Regions from separate parts of the Bacteroides clarus genome, predicted to be linked through region 1. Evidence: riboswitches for the same ligand, from Rfam matches in the RefSeq annotation. Region 1 holds a riboswitch; the other holds the start of a gene.
What was found. A riboswitch is a leader RNA that binds a small molecule or an ion and turns the genes downstream of it on or off. The one in region 1 is predicted to bind cobalamin.

Region 1 (7,832 bases):
AAGAAGCTAAGAAAGCTGAAGCCAAAGCACGTCTGGAAGCCGAAAAGAAAGTAAACGAAGTGAAAGCTAAAGCATTGGCCGAAAAGAAAGCCGCTGAAGAAGCTGCCAAGGCTGCCGCTGAAGCACCTGCAGAAGCAGAAGCTACCGAAGCTCCGGCTGAAGAAGCTCCCGCAGCAGAAGCCGCTGCTGAATAAAAAGCAGAGCTTTCCCTGTAAAAAAGGGACAAAAAACATAAAATCCTCACCGGTTATACCGGTGGGGATTTTTTATTATTATCTTTGTGGCTACAAATTATTTATTTAATGAACAAAGCAATGAAAAAACTAACTTACCTGCTCGCTGCCGCTGCCGTATTCGCAGCCTGTAACAGCGGGAACCAAGGTTACACCGTAACCGGAACGATAGAGGGTGCAACCGACGGCGATACCGTCTTTCTGCAAACCGTGGAAGGCCGCCAACTCGTAAAACTCGATTCCGCAGTCATCACCAACGGAACCTTCACCTTCAAAGGAACGCAGGACACTGCTGCCAACCGCTACCTTACTTATAGCCCCGCCGGAGCAGAGGGTATGATTATGGACTTCTTCCTCGAAAACGGAAAAATCAATATCAAACTCAACGGAAAGAGCAGCTCCGCCACCGGTACCGCCAACAACGACATCTACCAGGCCATCAGAACCCAGCTCAACGAACTGGACAGCCAGATGGAAAACATCTACACTTCCATGACCGACACCGCCCTGACCGACCAGCAGCGCGAAGCCAAAGGCAAGGAAATGAGTGCGCTGGAAAGCAGAATGATGGAAGTGGCCAAAGCCGGCATCAGCCAAAACATTACCAATGCCGTGGGCGTGCATCTGCTGAAAAGCAATTACTACTACTTGGATGTGAAAGAACTCGACCCGCTGATGCCGCAGATTCCCGCCACATACAGCAACGACGCCACCATCATCCGCATCAAGGAGAATGTAGAAAAGATGAAAGCCACTGCCGTAGGCCAAAAGTTTACGGACTTTGAAATGCAGACTCCCGAAGGAAAGACCGTGAAACTGTCCGACTACGTAGGAAAGGGCAAGACCGTGCTCGTCGACTTCTGGGCAAGCTGGTGCGGACCCTGCCGTCGCGAAATGCCTAACCTGGTAGAGGCATACGCCAAGTACAAGAACAAGAATTTCGAGATTGTAGGCGTTTCTTTAGACCAGAACGGCGATTCTTGGAAAGAAGCTATCAACAAACTGAATATCACCTGGCCGCAAATGTCCGACTTGAAATATTGGAATAATGAAGGCGCCAAGCTGTATGCCGTAAGCAGCATTCCCCACACGGTACTGATTGACGGTGACGGAATTATCCTTGCACGCGGTTTGCACGGAGAGGAACTGCAAGAAAAATTGGCTGAAGTGCTTAAATAAGCGAGGAAGCCGAAAGAGTATAAAACAAAGGGGTGTGTCAAAACTCCCCTTGTATCGAAATCACCCCCGCTACGATTATCTGTGGCGAGGGTGATTTCCTATTTATGAGGGTTTCGACACACCCTCTTTATTGTTTTGCAATCCCGCAGGGCAACAGCCGTAAGATGCGGGCTCAGTTATGGTAACATGCGGGCTCGGCCACCACGAGACGCGGGCTCGGATGTAACAAAGTGCGGGCTCAGCCATAACAAGGCCTGCGCTCAAACACAGCAAGACGTGCACCCGGACACAACAGTGCGTGCGCTCAGACAGGGAATATACGGTCTGCCATATCCTTAGCCAGTCCCACGGTTTTCCATTGTTTCTTCTCATCCTCTTCCGAGGGATTAAGAAGATTATCCGCATCGGGCAGGCAGAGCGTCAGATGCTTCACGGGAATATAATTCAGCACTTCTTCCATCTTGGCCTGCAACTCATCCAGTTCTTCCTCATCGGGATAATAAGAGAGTACGAAACCAAACACAGCTTCCCGTTCATGCACAAACCACAACAGACGGCTGCGATCGCAAATCCCGCAATCATAATCCAGAAAATACGCGTCCGCCCCGCGTAGCCGTATCAACATATCCGTCGCGGCATGAAAAGCCACGAATAACCCTTCGGGACGCTCGCGCAGCACCCGGTTATTGAGGCGGGCGGCCTCATCGGTCAGCATGGACTTCACGCCCTCGAACTGTATATAACGGCAACCGGCCTCATAAAGCCCTTCCAGCAACTTTTTATAAGCCGCCGCCAAATCATCCAGCAGTATATTCAAGTCCGGATAAACCGACTTCATGCACCCGGCATCCGTTTCACGAAGAATCCTCATCAGTACTTTTCCGGGCGAAGGAATATGCTGTTTGGGCAATACATCGTCCGAAGCATTCGCCGCCAAAAAAGCAAAATCATCAAGGATAGGATGATGAAGCAAACCTATCCTGCCCGTCACTTCCAGCTCCTTGCCGGACGGAGCCCCCGCATCGCCCTTCCGGCGGATGCCTTCCCAGGCTTCCAGAAAATCATAACTCCGAAATCCGCCATCCGTCACAATCCTTACGCCTTCCGACCTCAGCCGTTCAATCAAACTACGTATCTCCGCATTTTCCACGGCACGCAATGTTTGCTGACTGATTTGCCCGCCTTGATAGCGGCTCCTTGCGTCCCGCAGCGCAGAAGGCACACACAATGCCCCCGCAATATCGACCTTAAAGGGTGGAAACAACTTTCCCATATTCGTTCTTTTTATTTGAAAATTAATACCTCAGCGCTTTGCCCTATCCCACGAGTGGCAAAGAAAATCAAAGAATGGCAGGTCTTCTGACTCGGTTTCCATTTCAAACCGCCTTCCCAACCTTTTCCCGCATACGGGGAAATAATCAGTGGCAGAGGTGTATCTGTCGAAATGTTTGGTATGAAACCTTACAGCAGCGGGACTGTCCGGGATTTGCACCCGATTCCCTTTTAATTACCGATGATGACAACCATCGGTAAACCGATTCGCTGCAAATATAACCAAAGTATTTGAAAGTCGGCAAGTGAAATCCCTATTTTTCATCGGCCGCTTCAAAACAGATTGACACATCATCTAATATATAATTATCAATAATGTGCAACTATAAAAACCACGTAAACTGAAAAGTTTCCCATTTCATCACAAATCATATTTGATTATCAACAGATTAACCATTTTTAATCCAACAAAAGTTTTCCAAAACAGAAAACGTATAAAAAACTATCATACCTTTGTTTCGCAATTAACTCCTATTGTAAAATCTAAAAAATACAACCAATATGATACAAACGGTACTCAAGCGTGACGGACGCGTCGTCGGCTTCAACGAAGAAAAAATAGTAACCGCCATCCGCAAGGCCATGCTCCATACGGACAAGGGAGAAGACATGCAACTGATACGCCAAATCACCGACCACATCTCCTTTAAGGGCGATGCCCAAATGACGGTGGAAGCCATTCAGGACCTGGTGGAAATGGAGCTGATGAAGAGCAGCCGTAAAGATGTCGCACAGAAATACATTGCCTACCGCAACCAGCGCAGTATCGCCCGCAAGGCAAAGACGCGCGATATGTTTCTGGAAATCATCAACATCAAATCCAACGACATCACCCGCGAGAACGCCAACATGAATGCCGACACTCCGGCAGGCATGATGATGAAGTTCGCCAGCGAGACCACCAAACCGTTTGTAGACGACTATCTTCTGAGCGAGGAAGTGCTGGATGCCGTCAGCCACAACTACCTGCACATCCACGACAAGGATTATTACCCTACCAAGAGCCTGACATGCGTGCAGCACCCGCTGGACCGCATCCTGACATACGGCTTCTCCGCAGGACACGGAGAATCGCGCCCTGCAAAACGCATCGAGACCGCCAGTATCCTGGGTTGCATCTCATTGGAAACAGCCCAAAACGAAATGCACGGCGGACAAGCCATTCCCGCATTCGACTTCTACCTCGCTCCCTACGTGCGCAACAGCTACATCGAGGAAATAAAGAATCTGGAAGAGCTGAACGGCAAGGACTACTCGCACCTCTACCAAAAAGAGCTGACAGACTATCTGCAACAACCGCTGGACGGCCTGACCGACGACCGCCGCATTGTCCAGCATGCCGTGAACAAGACCGTAGCCCGCGTGCACCAGTCCATGGAAGCGTTCATCCACAACATGAACACGATACACTCCCGTGGCGGAAACCAAGTGGTGTTCAGCTCCATCAACTACGGCACGGACACTTCCGCCGAGGGACGCTGCATCATCCGCGAACTGCTGAAAAGCACGTATCAAGGCGTAGGAAACGGCGAGACAGCCATCTTCCCCATTCAGATATGGAAAAAGAAACGCGGCGTAAGCTACCTGCCCGAAGACCGCAACTACGACCTCTACCAGCTTGCCTGCAAAGTCACCGCACGCCGTTTCTTCCCGAACTTCCTGAATCTGGACGCCACCTTCAACCGCAGCGACGACTGGAGAGCCGACGACCCGAAACGCTACGAGCACGAAGTCGCCACCATGGGATGCCGTACACGTGTGTTTGAAAACCGCTTCGGCCCGAAAACATCCATCGGCCGAGGAAACATCTCTTTCTCCACAATCAACATCGTCCGCCTTGCCATAGAGTGCATGGACATAGCGGACAAGGAGCAGCGCATCGCCCTCTTCTTTGCCAAGCTGGACGCCATGCTCGACATCACCGCCCGCCAGTTGCACGAACGCATGGAGTTCCAAAAGACGGCGTTTGCCAAACAGTTCCCCTTGCTGATGTCCGCCTTGTGGATAGGTTGCGACAAGCTCAAGCCGAACGAAGACATTTCTTCCGTAATCAACCAAGGTACGCTGGGCATCGGTTTCATCGGTCTGGCGGAATGTCTGGTCGCGCTCTTGGGCAAGCACCACGGAGAATCGGAAGAAGCCCAGGAATTAGGTCTGAAAATCGTGACGTACATGCGCGACCGCGCCAATCAGTTCTCCGACCAATATCAGCATAATTACAGCGTGCTGGCCACGCCCGCCGAAGGTCTTTCGGGCAAGTTCACCCGTGTAGACCGCAAGAAGTTCGGCTGTCTGCCGGGCATCACAGACCGCGACTACTACACCAACTCCAACCACGTGCCCGTGTACTACAAGTGCAGCGCCCGCCATAAAGCGGAAGTAGAAGCCCCCTACCACGACCTGACCCGCGGCGGACACATCTTCTACGTGGAGATTGACGGCGACGCCACCCACAACCCCGAAGTCATCATGCGTGTAGTAGATATGATGGACCGGTACAACATCGGTTACGGCTCGGTGAACCACAACCGCAACCGCTGCCTGGAATGCGGATACGAAAACTCCACCCCCGACCTGGAAGTTTGTCCGAAATGCGGCAGCACCCACATCGACAAACTGCAACGCATCACCGGCTACCTGGTAGGAACCACCGACCGTTGGAACCAAGCCAAACTCGCCGAACTGAACGACAGGGTAGTACATGGGAATTAAGAATTAAGAATTAAGAATTAAGAATTTTGAGTTGGTTAAGAGCTTTCATGCTGAATTCATCATTCTTAATTCTTAATTCTCAATTCTCAATTCTCAATTTCCCTAATTCTTAATTCTTCATTAAAAAAGTGCTTTCCATTCTTGAGATATTAGAAGATACCACGGTGGACGGTCCCGGTTTCCGTACCGCCATTTACGCGGCCGGATGCCCCAACGGGTGTCCGGGCTGCCACAATCCGGAGTCGTGGGACATTAACCGCGGACGCTGGATGAGCACCGATGAAATTCTGCAAAAGGTGCTTGCCGATACATTCGCAGACGTGACGTTCAGCGGGGGCGACCCGATGTTCCAGCCGGAAGGCTTCACCGAACTGGCGCACGCCATCAAACAGCGAAGCCGGAAAAATATCTGGTGCTACACCGGATACACCTTCGAGTCGCTGTTGCGCAATCCCCGTCAGGCAAAGCTGTTGGAGTACATCGACGTGCTGGTGGACGGTAAATTCCGGCAGGAGCTGCGCGACGAAGACCTCTACTTCCGTGGCAGCAGGAACCAACGGCTGATTGACGTGCAGGCATCACTGAAAGCAAACAAAACCGTAAGTTACCGGTACAATCCGGGCATTTAACGAATATTTTTCCTACATTTGCAGCCACATAAGATAATCCGCAACGAGATACTGAAACCGTGAAACGAAAACAATCCCCCGGACATACGATACGCTTCCGCCGCTGGAGCCGGAAGGCCTATGCCGCATTCGCCAGCATAGGCAGATGCGTCACGATCGGCTGTCTGCGCAAGAATGTGGCCGACAGCTCGCTGCGCAAGCAGGATGCGGTTCAGACTCTCCCCTATTTTATTCATACCATGACTATTGACGAACTGAAAGCCCAGGTACTGGCAGGCATAGACATATCGCCCGACCAAGCCGCCTGGCTGGCGAACACCGCCGACCGTGAAGCGCTTTATGCCGCTGCACATGAGATTACCGTACAGTGCGCACAGCACGAGTTTGATATGTGCTCCATCATCAACGCCAAGTCGGGACGCTGCCCCGAAAACTGCAAATGGTGCGCACAATCCGCCCACTACCACACCAAGGCCGACATCTACGACCTGCTCCCCGCAGAAGAATGCCTCAGACAGGCGCAATACAATGAACGGCAGGACGTCAACCGTTTCTCCCTCGTCACCAGCGGCCGAAAACCTTCTTCCCGACAAATGGAACAGCTTTGCGATACGGCACGCCATATGCGCCGCCACTCGTCCATACAGCTATGCGCCTCTCTGGGCTTGCTGAACGAAAAGGAACTGCGAGCCCTGCACGATGCCGGCATCACACGCTATCACTGCAATCTGGAAACAGCCCCCTCTTTCTTCCCCACCCTGTGCAGCACGCACACGCAAGAAGACAAGCTGCGCACCCTGCAAGCCGCCCGCAACGCGGGTATGGATATTTGCAGCGGCGGCATCATCGGTATGGGCGAGACGATGGAACAGCGTATCGAGTTCGCCTTTACCTTGAAAGAGCTGGGAGTGCAGTCCATCCCTATCAACCTGCTCAGCCCCATTCCGGGCACTCCGCTGGAAAACCGGCAGGCGCTGACGGAAGAAGAGGTATTGGTAACAATCGCCCTGTTCCGCTTCATCAATCCCACGGCCTACCTGCGCTTTGCGGGCGGACGTTCGCAACTGAGCAAGGATGCGGTGAAGAAGTCCTTATATATAGGTATCAACTCGGCCATCGTAGGCGACTTGCTGACCACGCTCGGCTCTAAGATTTCCGACGACAAGAAGCTGATAGAAGAAGCCGGATATGAGTTCTGCGGTTCGCAATTCGACCGCGAGCATCTGTGGCATCCATACACTTCGACCACCGATCCGCTGCCTGTATATAAGGTGAAGCGGGCGGACGGAGCAACGATTACGCTGGAAAGCGGACAGACGCTGATAGAGGGAATGTCCTCTTGGTGGTGCGCCGTACACGGTTACAACCATCCGGCGCTGAACAGGGCAGCCACGGAACAGCTCGGCAAGATGTCGCACGTCATGTTCGGCGGACTGACGCACGACCCCGCCATCGAACTCGGAAAACTGCTCCTGCCGCTGGTTCCGCCTTCCATGCAGAAGATATTCTATGCTGACTCCGGCTCGGTGGCCGTGGAAGTGGCCTTGAAAATGGCTGTGCAGTACTGGTACGCCAAGAACCGGGGCAAGAAGAATAACTTTGTCACCATCCGCAGCGGCTATCACGGAGATACGTGGAACGCCATGTCGGTGTGCGACCCGGTGACGGGGATGCACTCGCTCTTCGGTTCGGCGCTCCCGGTACGGTACTTTGTTCCGCAACCCCGCTCACGCTTCGGCGGCGAATG
Region 2 (7,832 bases), on a different contig from region 1:
GCGGATAAACCGTAGCATATCCCACGGCGGGCGCATCGCACGAAGTCAGTTCCGAAGAATAAGCCAGTGCCGGCGGATTGGTATTCGTTCCTGAAAGTACGCCTATCAGTGTATAGTAGTTCAGTTTCCAGGCATAGCGTCCTATCAGTCCGCCCACCAGCAACGGAACTATCGTTATAATCGCGCCGTATGCTATCCACACATAGCCGCCCTCGTGGATAATGGTATCTACGAAGCCTTTACCCGCTCCCAATCCCACACATGCAAGGAAGAGGGAGATACCTATTTCACGTATCATCAGATTGGCGCTCATGGTGGTATACGTTATCAGTTTATACTGGGGGCCGAAACGGCTGATAAGTATGGATACAATCAGCGGACCGCCTGCAAGCCCCAGCTTGACCGGTTGCGGAATGCCCGGAAACATGAAAGGCAGACTTCCCAAAATACATCCCAACGCTATGCCCAGGAAGATGGGAATCAGGTTCGGATGGTTCAAACGTTTCAAGGAGTTGCCCAGTACCTTTTCCGTATGGCTTACAGCCAGTTCGCTACCCACAATCGTTACCCGGTCGCCCATTTGCAACTGCAGGTGAGGAGTTGCCACCAAATCCACTCCCGAACGGTTGATACGGGTGATGCTTGCACCGAAGTTATTACGGATTTTCAGCTGCGCCAGCGATTTCCCATTCAGTTCCGGCTTGGTAATCAAGATACGGCGGGAAATCAGTTTCTTGTCCTGCTCCCACTCCGCGCTGATCTGCCTGCCGAAAAAGGCGATGATGGCTTCCATATCTTTCGGGTTGGAGATGAACAGAATTTGGTCTTGCAGATGCAATACCGTATCGGCATTCACCAATTCCACCTCGTTTTCCGAATCACGGTGACGGATACGCGAGATGACAAACGCACGGTTCAACAACGGTTTTATCTCCTTTATCGTCTTGCCGTCCACCGCCTCGTTTCGTATCTCCACGGAAACGGGGCGTACGGTCAGCTCCTGCAGATGCCCCAGCCCCTGTTCGGCTTCCGCCTCTTCTTTCCGGGTATTGATATGGAGCAGATATTTCAACGCCAGCAAAGCCAGAATACATCCGATAACACCCAAAGGATACGCCACCGCATAGCCCAATGCTATCTCCGGCGCGTCAATCCCGTTCAAATCGCTGTTGGCCTGCTGCGCAGCGCCCAGTCCCGGAGTGTTGGTCACCGCTCCCGACAAGATGCCGACCATTGTAGTAATAGGTATTCCCGTTATGAAATGAAGCGCCACCGTAATCAGGACACTGATAAACACAACCAGTACCGCCAGCACGTTCAGCGTAAATCCCCCTTTCTTAAAGGCGGAGAAAAAGCCGGGCCCCACCTGCAGACCGATAGAATAAACAAACAGAATCAATCCGAACTCTTTCAGGAAGTGGAGTAAGTGTTCATCCAGATTCAGGTCGAAATGACCGAATACGATACCTACGAACAATATCCAGGTAACGCCCAGCGATATTCCGGCAACCTTTATCTTGCCAAGCATAATGCCGAACGCGATGACAAGCGACAAAATAAGTACGGAGTGCGCCACCCCGCCACCCCACAGATTGGGGTATCCCTCAAAGAGATTTCTTAATAATTCCATAGTTTCAACGTATAATAACAGGGTAATCGGTAATCAAGTAAAAAAAGTACCCCCACAGAAATCACTTCTCCGGGGATACAAGTTTTCACACATTAAAAATAACTATTTATAAAGGCATATTGCCGTGTTTCTTCGGCGGATTGCTCTGGTTCTTGTTATGAGCCATTTCCAATGCCTGTACCAGCTTATAGCGGGTGTTGCGGGGCATGATTATCTCATCGATGAAGCCTCGTTCGGCAGCACGGTAAGGATTGGAGAACTTCTCCTCGTATTCCTTGATAATCTCTTCCTTCTCTTCGGGAGAGGACTTTCTGTACAAGATATTCACGGCTCCTTCCGCGCCCATTACGGCAATCTCGGCCTGCGGATAGGCAAGATTCACGTCAGAGCCGGTAGGCTTGCTGGACATTACGATGTACGCGCCGCCATAAGCCTTGCGGGTTATCAGCGTTATCTTGGGCACGGTAGCCTCTGCATAGGCATAGACAATCTTGGCTCCATGACGGATGATGCCGTTGTGCTCCTGTACCGTGCCGGGCAAGAATCCCGGAACGTCCTCAAACGTTATCAGCGGAATATTGAAACAGTCGCAGAAACGTATAAAGCGGGCCGCCTTGTCCGAAGCGTCGATGTCGAGCACGCCTGCCAGATAAGCCGGCTGGTTGGCTACAATACCCACCGAACGTCCGTTCAGCCGTCCGAAGCCCACCACCACGTTCTTGGCGAAGTGAGGCATCACCTCAAAGAAATACTGGTTATCCAGTACCGGTTCGATAATGTCCTTGATGTCATAAGGCATATTCGGGTCTTCCGGTATGATGGTCTGCAACGCTTCCGTCTGGCGATGAATATCATCCGTACAAGCTGCGAACGGAGCGTCTTCCATATTGTTGGACGGCAGGAAACTCAGCAGTTCACGGATGCTCATCAGCGTCTCCTCTTCCGTATTGCACATAAAGTGGGTGACGCCGCTCTTGCTGCTATGCGTATAGGCGCCGCCCAGTTCTTCCTTGTCCACTTCCTCGTGCGTAACGGTCTTTACCACGTCCGGACCCGTGATGAACATATGGCTCTGCTCCTTCACCATGAAGATAAAGTCCGTCAGTGCCGGCGAATAGCATGCGCCACCCGCACAAGGGCCCAGGATAGCCGAAATCTGCGGGATTACTCCCGAAGCTATCGTATTCTGATAAAAGATGGAAGCATATCCCGCCAGGCTGTTCACGCCCTCTTGTATGCGTGCGCCGCCGGAATCATTCAGGGCGATGACGGGAGCGCCGTTTTTCAATGCCAACTGCTGCACTTTTACAATCTTGGCCGCATTCGTCTCGCTCAGCGAACCGCCATGCGCCGTAAAGTCGTAGGCGTATACAAACACCTGACGTCCGTCAATCTTTCCGTAACCGGTCACCATGCCGTCGCCCGCTATCTGTTTCTTCTCCATGCCGAAGTTCGTGCAACGGTGGGTAACGAACTTATCCAATTCATTGAAAGTGCCCTTGTCCAGCAGCATGTCGATGCGTTCGCGCGCCGTCATGCGCCCGGAGGCGTGTTGCTTCTCTATCTTGTCTACTCCGCCACCCAGCGAGGCGCGTTTATCCAGTTCCTCAAAACGCGCGTATATTTCTTCTCTATTCATGATTATTCTTCTTTAATAAGTTCCAATTCTACCAATACCTGATTCGCGTTTACCGGCTCGCCTTCGTTCACCAATATGTTTTTCACGACGCAGTCCGCATTAACCTTGTAATTGCTCTGCATCTTCATGGCTTCCAGCACTACGGCAATGTCTCCGGCCGCCAGGCGGTCGCCCGCCTTCACGGGAATGCTCACTACCTTACCCGGCATCGGGGCGATAATCTTGTCACCCTGTTTCTCGTCCGCCCCTTTCTTCATGTGCAGATACTTGGCTTGCGTATCCACGATATCCACATGATACGAACGGTAGAACATACTCACGTCATAGCTCTTTCCGCCTTCTCCACGCACCAGTCCCGCGTTGAACGAGTTCCCGTCGTGCAGAATGGAGCAGCTTCCGTTTTCCGCCATTACGATATCCACTTCGTACGGCTTCCCGTCGATGGTGAGCTGTACCTTATTTCCCTCTTTACTGACCAGCGTAACGTCCGCCACACGGTCTCCGATATGTATTTCCATAAACAATTTCCTTTAAATTCTCAGCACACCCTTCTGCAATCCGAACTCGCGCCAGCGGCTGATAGGACGGCCGTCGGGCAACTGTGTCGAAGCGTTCTCTTCCAGGTTCACCAGATAATCCATATAAGCCGCAATCATGGCGACGTTCTCTATCTCTTCGTTGCTGCCGTTGGAGCGTACCAGCATGCGCGCGTTCTTCTCGATGAACAGCGTGTTGTACTCGCCCTTCACAAAATCGGGCACGTGCATGATACGTTTCAGATAGGCAAGGTTGGTTTTCAGTCCGGTTATCTTATACTCGTACAGCACACGGCGCATACGCTCGATGGCGTATTGGCGGGTGGTGGCCCATACGATGAGCTTACCTATCATCGGGTCGTAGTAGACGGGGATTTCGTATCCCTCGTACACGTTACTGTCAATGCGCACGCCGATACCGTTCGGTTCGGTCAGTTGCCTGATGATACCCGGCGAAGGCATGAAGTTGTTCTCCGTATCTTCGGCGCAGATACGGCACTCTATGGCATGACCGCGCTGGAAGATGTCTTCCTGGCGGAGATGCAGCGGCTGGTTGTCGGCTACAAAAATCTGCTCTTTCACCAAGTCCACGCCCACCACTTCTTCCGTGATGGGATGCTCCACCTGCAAACGCGTATTCATTTCGAGGAAGTAGAAGTTCCTGTTCTTGTCCACCAGAAATTCGATGGTACCCGCACCCGAATAGTTTACGGCCTTGGCGGCGGCAACCGCCTTCTCTCCCATCTCCTTGCGCAGCTCTGGCGTCAGGAACGGTGACGGGCTTTCTTCCACAATCTTCTGGTTGCGGCGTTGCACCGAACACTCGCGGTCGAACAGATGAATCACATTGCCGTGGTTATCACCCAAAATCTGGAACTCTATGTGATGCGGTTCTTCCACAAACTTCTCCAGATACACCGTGTCGTCGCCGAATGAGGACATCGACTCCGAACGCGCCGTATTATACGCTTCCACCACTTCTTCTTCCTTGTGAATAAGGCGCATGCCTTTGCCGCCACCGCCCATAGACGCTTTCAGCATCACCGGATAACCGATTTCGTTACAGATGCGTACGGCCTCTTCGGCACTTTGCAAAGGCTGTTCCGTACCCGGCACTACGGGTACGCCGGCCGCAATCATCCGCTTGCGGGCGGCTATCTTGTCGCCCATGGCTTCCATGGTTTCCGCCGAAGGGCCGATGAAGATAATGCCTTCTTCCTTGCAACGGCGGGCAAACTCCGAATTCTCCGACAAGAAGCCGTAGCCCGGATGAATAGCATCCGCACCGCAATGCTTCGCCACTCCGATTACTTTCTCTATGTTCAGATAACTCTCTTTGGCCGCGGCCGCTCCTATCGGATAGGCTTCGTCGGCGTACGCTACATGATGCGAAGTACGGTCGGCTTCGGAAAATATAGCCACGGTCAGTATTCCCATTTCCTTGCAGGAGCGCATCACGCGCAGGGCAATCTCACCTCTGTTCGCTATCAATACTTTCTTTATCATTTTCTCTTGATTTATTTATATAAGGAATATTTCCGGCCGCCAATTGCGTCAGACAAGCATGACACAAGCAATCCGGATAGGTTTCTTTCAAATAAGCGTGTTGCTCCGGGCTCAGCCGGACGGACGCGCAATGACACTGTAATATATCATTGTGCATGCACTCGAATGTTGCACCACAACGCGGACATACCTTTTGCATAGGCATCTCTTTTTTTATAGTTAAACGTTAACTTGGGCTTCGTACTGCTTTCCTATCCCACGAGAAAAGACAGACTTTAATGAATGGCAGGTCTTCTGACTGACTCCTTATCTTGATGCCTTCCCGATATATAAACGCATATCAGTGGCAAAGGTTCTTATCAAGACTTCGTTTGACGGAGCTTCACAGCAGCGGGACTGTCCGGGATTTACACCCGGTTCCCTTTTAATCCGAACGGCAGATACGTCCGTCCGGAACCGATTCGGGGGGCAAAGATAAAGAAAAACTAAAATAATTAGGAATAAAAGACAAAATAATGTATAAAAGTCTTTATCTTTGCTCCCGGAATTGGCAATCGGGAAGGCATATCCGCCTGCCGATGTAAGGGAATCCGGTGCAAAACCGGAGCTGTACCTGCAGCTGTAATCCTCAGTAAAAGACGCTTGTATCCGCAAAAGCCACTGTCGCAGCAATGCGATGGGAAGGCAATACAAGCAGAGGAGAGCCAGAATACCTACCAGTTTCCGTAACTTGAGCACTGAGCTTCCAGGATTAGAAGCGATGTCCCCCATACTGATACGATAGGATTCCTATTTTACTCTTTCGGGCCATTATCCCTTTCGCACACAGAAGCGACGTGCCGTTTTATTTTATTCAACGTAAAAATCGGTAGACGATGAAGCACAAGTATTGGCTTGAAGCGGTACTGCTGTGCGGTGTGATGCAATCAGCCACAGCGCAAAGTATCCTTAAAAACAAAGATGAGAAAGAACTCTCGTTACTGCTCAACGAAGTAGTGGTAACAGGTACGGGAACCGAACACTACCTGAAAGACGCCCCCGTGCAGACAGAAGTGCTCACAGGAAAAGCATTGGAGCAATACCAGGCGCGCAGCATCGACGACCTTCTCAGCGGTCTCAGCCCTTCCCTCACCTTCCATGACGGCGATATGGGCAGTCACATTCAGCTCAACGGACTGAACAACGACTATATCCTCATCATGATAAACGGCAAACGCATGAACGGGGACATCGGCGGACAGAACGACCTCAACCAACTGAATCCCGCCAACATAGAGCGCATCGAGATTGTGAAAGGCGCCGCCTCTTCGCTCTACGGCAGCGATGCCATCGCCGGAGTCATCAATATCATCACCAAGCAGAGCAGGGAGAAGATGGAACTCACCAATACCACTCGTGTGGGCGAGCATGGCGACGTACGGCAGAGCACCAGTTTCGGCTTCAGCTACGGCAAACTGAAATCGGTGACCGGCATCAACTTCCGCCATACCGACGGCTGGCGCAATACGGACATGCAATGGGACCAGAACCAACTGAAGTCCGGCTCTACCATGCTTACCGTCAACCGTTCCAGCAACTACACCCTCTCCGAGAATCTGGAGTGGCAGGTAAACAAGAGACTGAACCTCACCGCCGAAGGAACGTACTACGAACGCTGGGTGATGCGTACGCACGGCCCGTGGAAGTACCTGCCCAACGACTTCTACTACCGCAACTACACCTTTGCCGCCGGAAGCAGGTACAAGCTGAACGGGCGCAACTACCTCACCGCCGACCTCTCATACGGCCGCTACGGTTACTTCTACGACTATAAGCTGAAAGACATCACCGACTACTTCAAAGACGGCGACCGCATCACCTACTACCCCGGCCAGCGCATCAAACAGAGCATACAGCAACAAGTGCTGGCGCAGGTGAAAGGCATCTTCTACTTCGGCGACCGGCACATCCTCAATACCGGTATAGAGTACCAGTACAACCGCCTGGAATCGCCCCACCACATAGCGGGCGACCTCGCTTCCGTCTATACGCTCGCCGCCTACGCGCAGGAAGAATGGACTGCCACGGACAGCTTTATACTGACCGCCGGCGTGCGCGGCACGCAGCACAAGGAAACCGGACTGAACCTCAGCCCCAAAGTATCCGCGCTCTACAAGGCCGGCGACTTCAACCTGCGCGCTTCCTACGCCATGGGCTTCAAAGCGCCTACCATCAAAGAGCTCTACTACGAATACACAGGCAGCATCGGCGGCGGCTCTCTCACCGCCTATCATGGCAATACCGGCCTCAAGGCGCAAACCTCACAATACGCTTCCGTCAGCGTGGAATACGTGGGGAGCAAGTTCCAGGCGAGCCTGACAGGTTACGCCAACTTCATCCGCAACATGATAGAGCTGGTAGAGATAAAAGTCACCCCCGAAGAGAAACTCCTCGAGATAGAGAAAAGCAAGAGATACACCAACCTCACGAAAGCCCGCATCTACGGAATGGACTTCACCTTCAACTACCGCCCCGTAAAAGA

Region 2: it holds a riboswitch for cobalamin, as region 1 does, so the genes downstream of both, I2F54_RS11120 (cysteine-rich CWC family protein) here and I2F54_RS12395 (uroporphyrinogen decarboxylase/cobalamine-independent methonine synthase family protein) in region 1, are expected to answer to the same signal.

The regions. Positions count from the first base shown of each region.
Region 1 is NZ_JADNLF010000011.1:42,039-49,870, forward strand. Features, by position in the region: gene I2F54_RS12385 (30S ribosomal protein S16) at 1-194, shown strand, start outside; gene I2F54_RS12390 (TlpA disulfide reductase family protein) at 315-1,412, shown strand; gene I2F54_RS12395 (uroporphyrinogen decarboxylase/cobalamine-independent methonine synthase family protein) at 1,717-2,685, opposite strand; cobalamin riboswitch at 2,746-2,966, opposite strand; gene I2F54_RS12400 (anaerobic ribonucleoside triphosphate reductase) at 3,246-5,456, shown strand; gene nrdG (anaerobic ribonucleoside-triphosphate reductase activating protein) at 5,585-6,085, shown strand; gene bioA (adenosylmethionine--8-amino-7-oxononanoate transaminase) at 6,325-7,832, shown strand, end outside.
Region 2 is NZ_JADNLF010000009.1:65,547-73,378, forward strand. Features, by position in the region: gene I2F54_RS11100 (putative transporter) at 1-1,630, opposite strand, end outside; gene I2F54_RS11105 (acyl-CoA carboxylase subunit beta) at 1,737-3,269, opposite strand; gene I2F54_RS11110 (acyl-CoA carboxylase biotin carboxyl carrier protein subunit) at 3,272-3,787, opposite strand; gene accC (acetyl-CoA carboxylase biotin carboxylase subunit) at 3,800-5,311, opposite strand; gene I2F54_RS11120 (cysteine-rich CWC family protein) at 5,277-5,516, opposite strand; cobalamin riboswitch at 5,579-5,788, opposite strand; cobalamin riboswitch at 5,843-6,046, shown strand; gene I2F54_RS11125 (TonB-dependent receptor plug domain-containing protein) at 6,187-7,832, shown strand, end outside.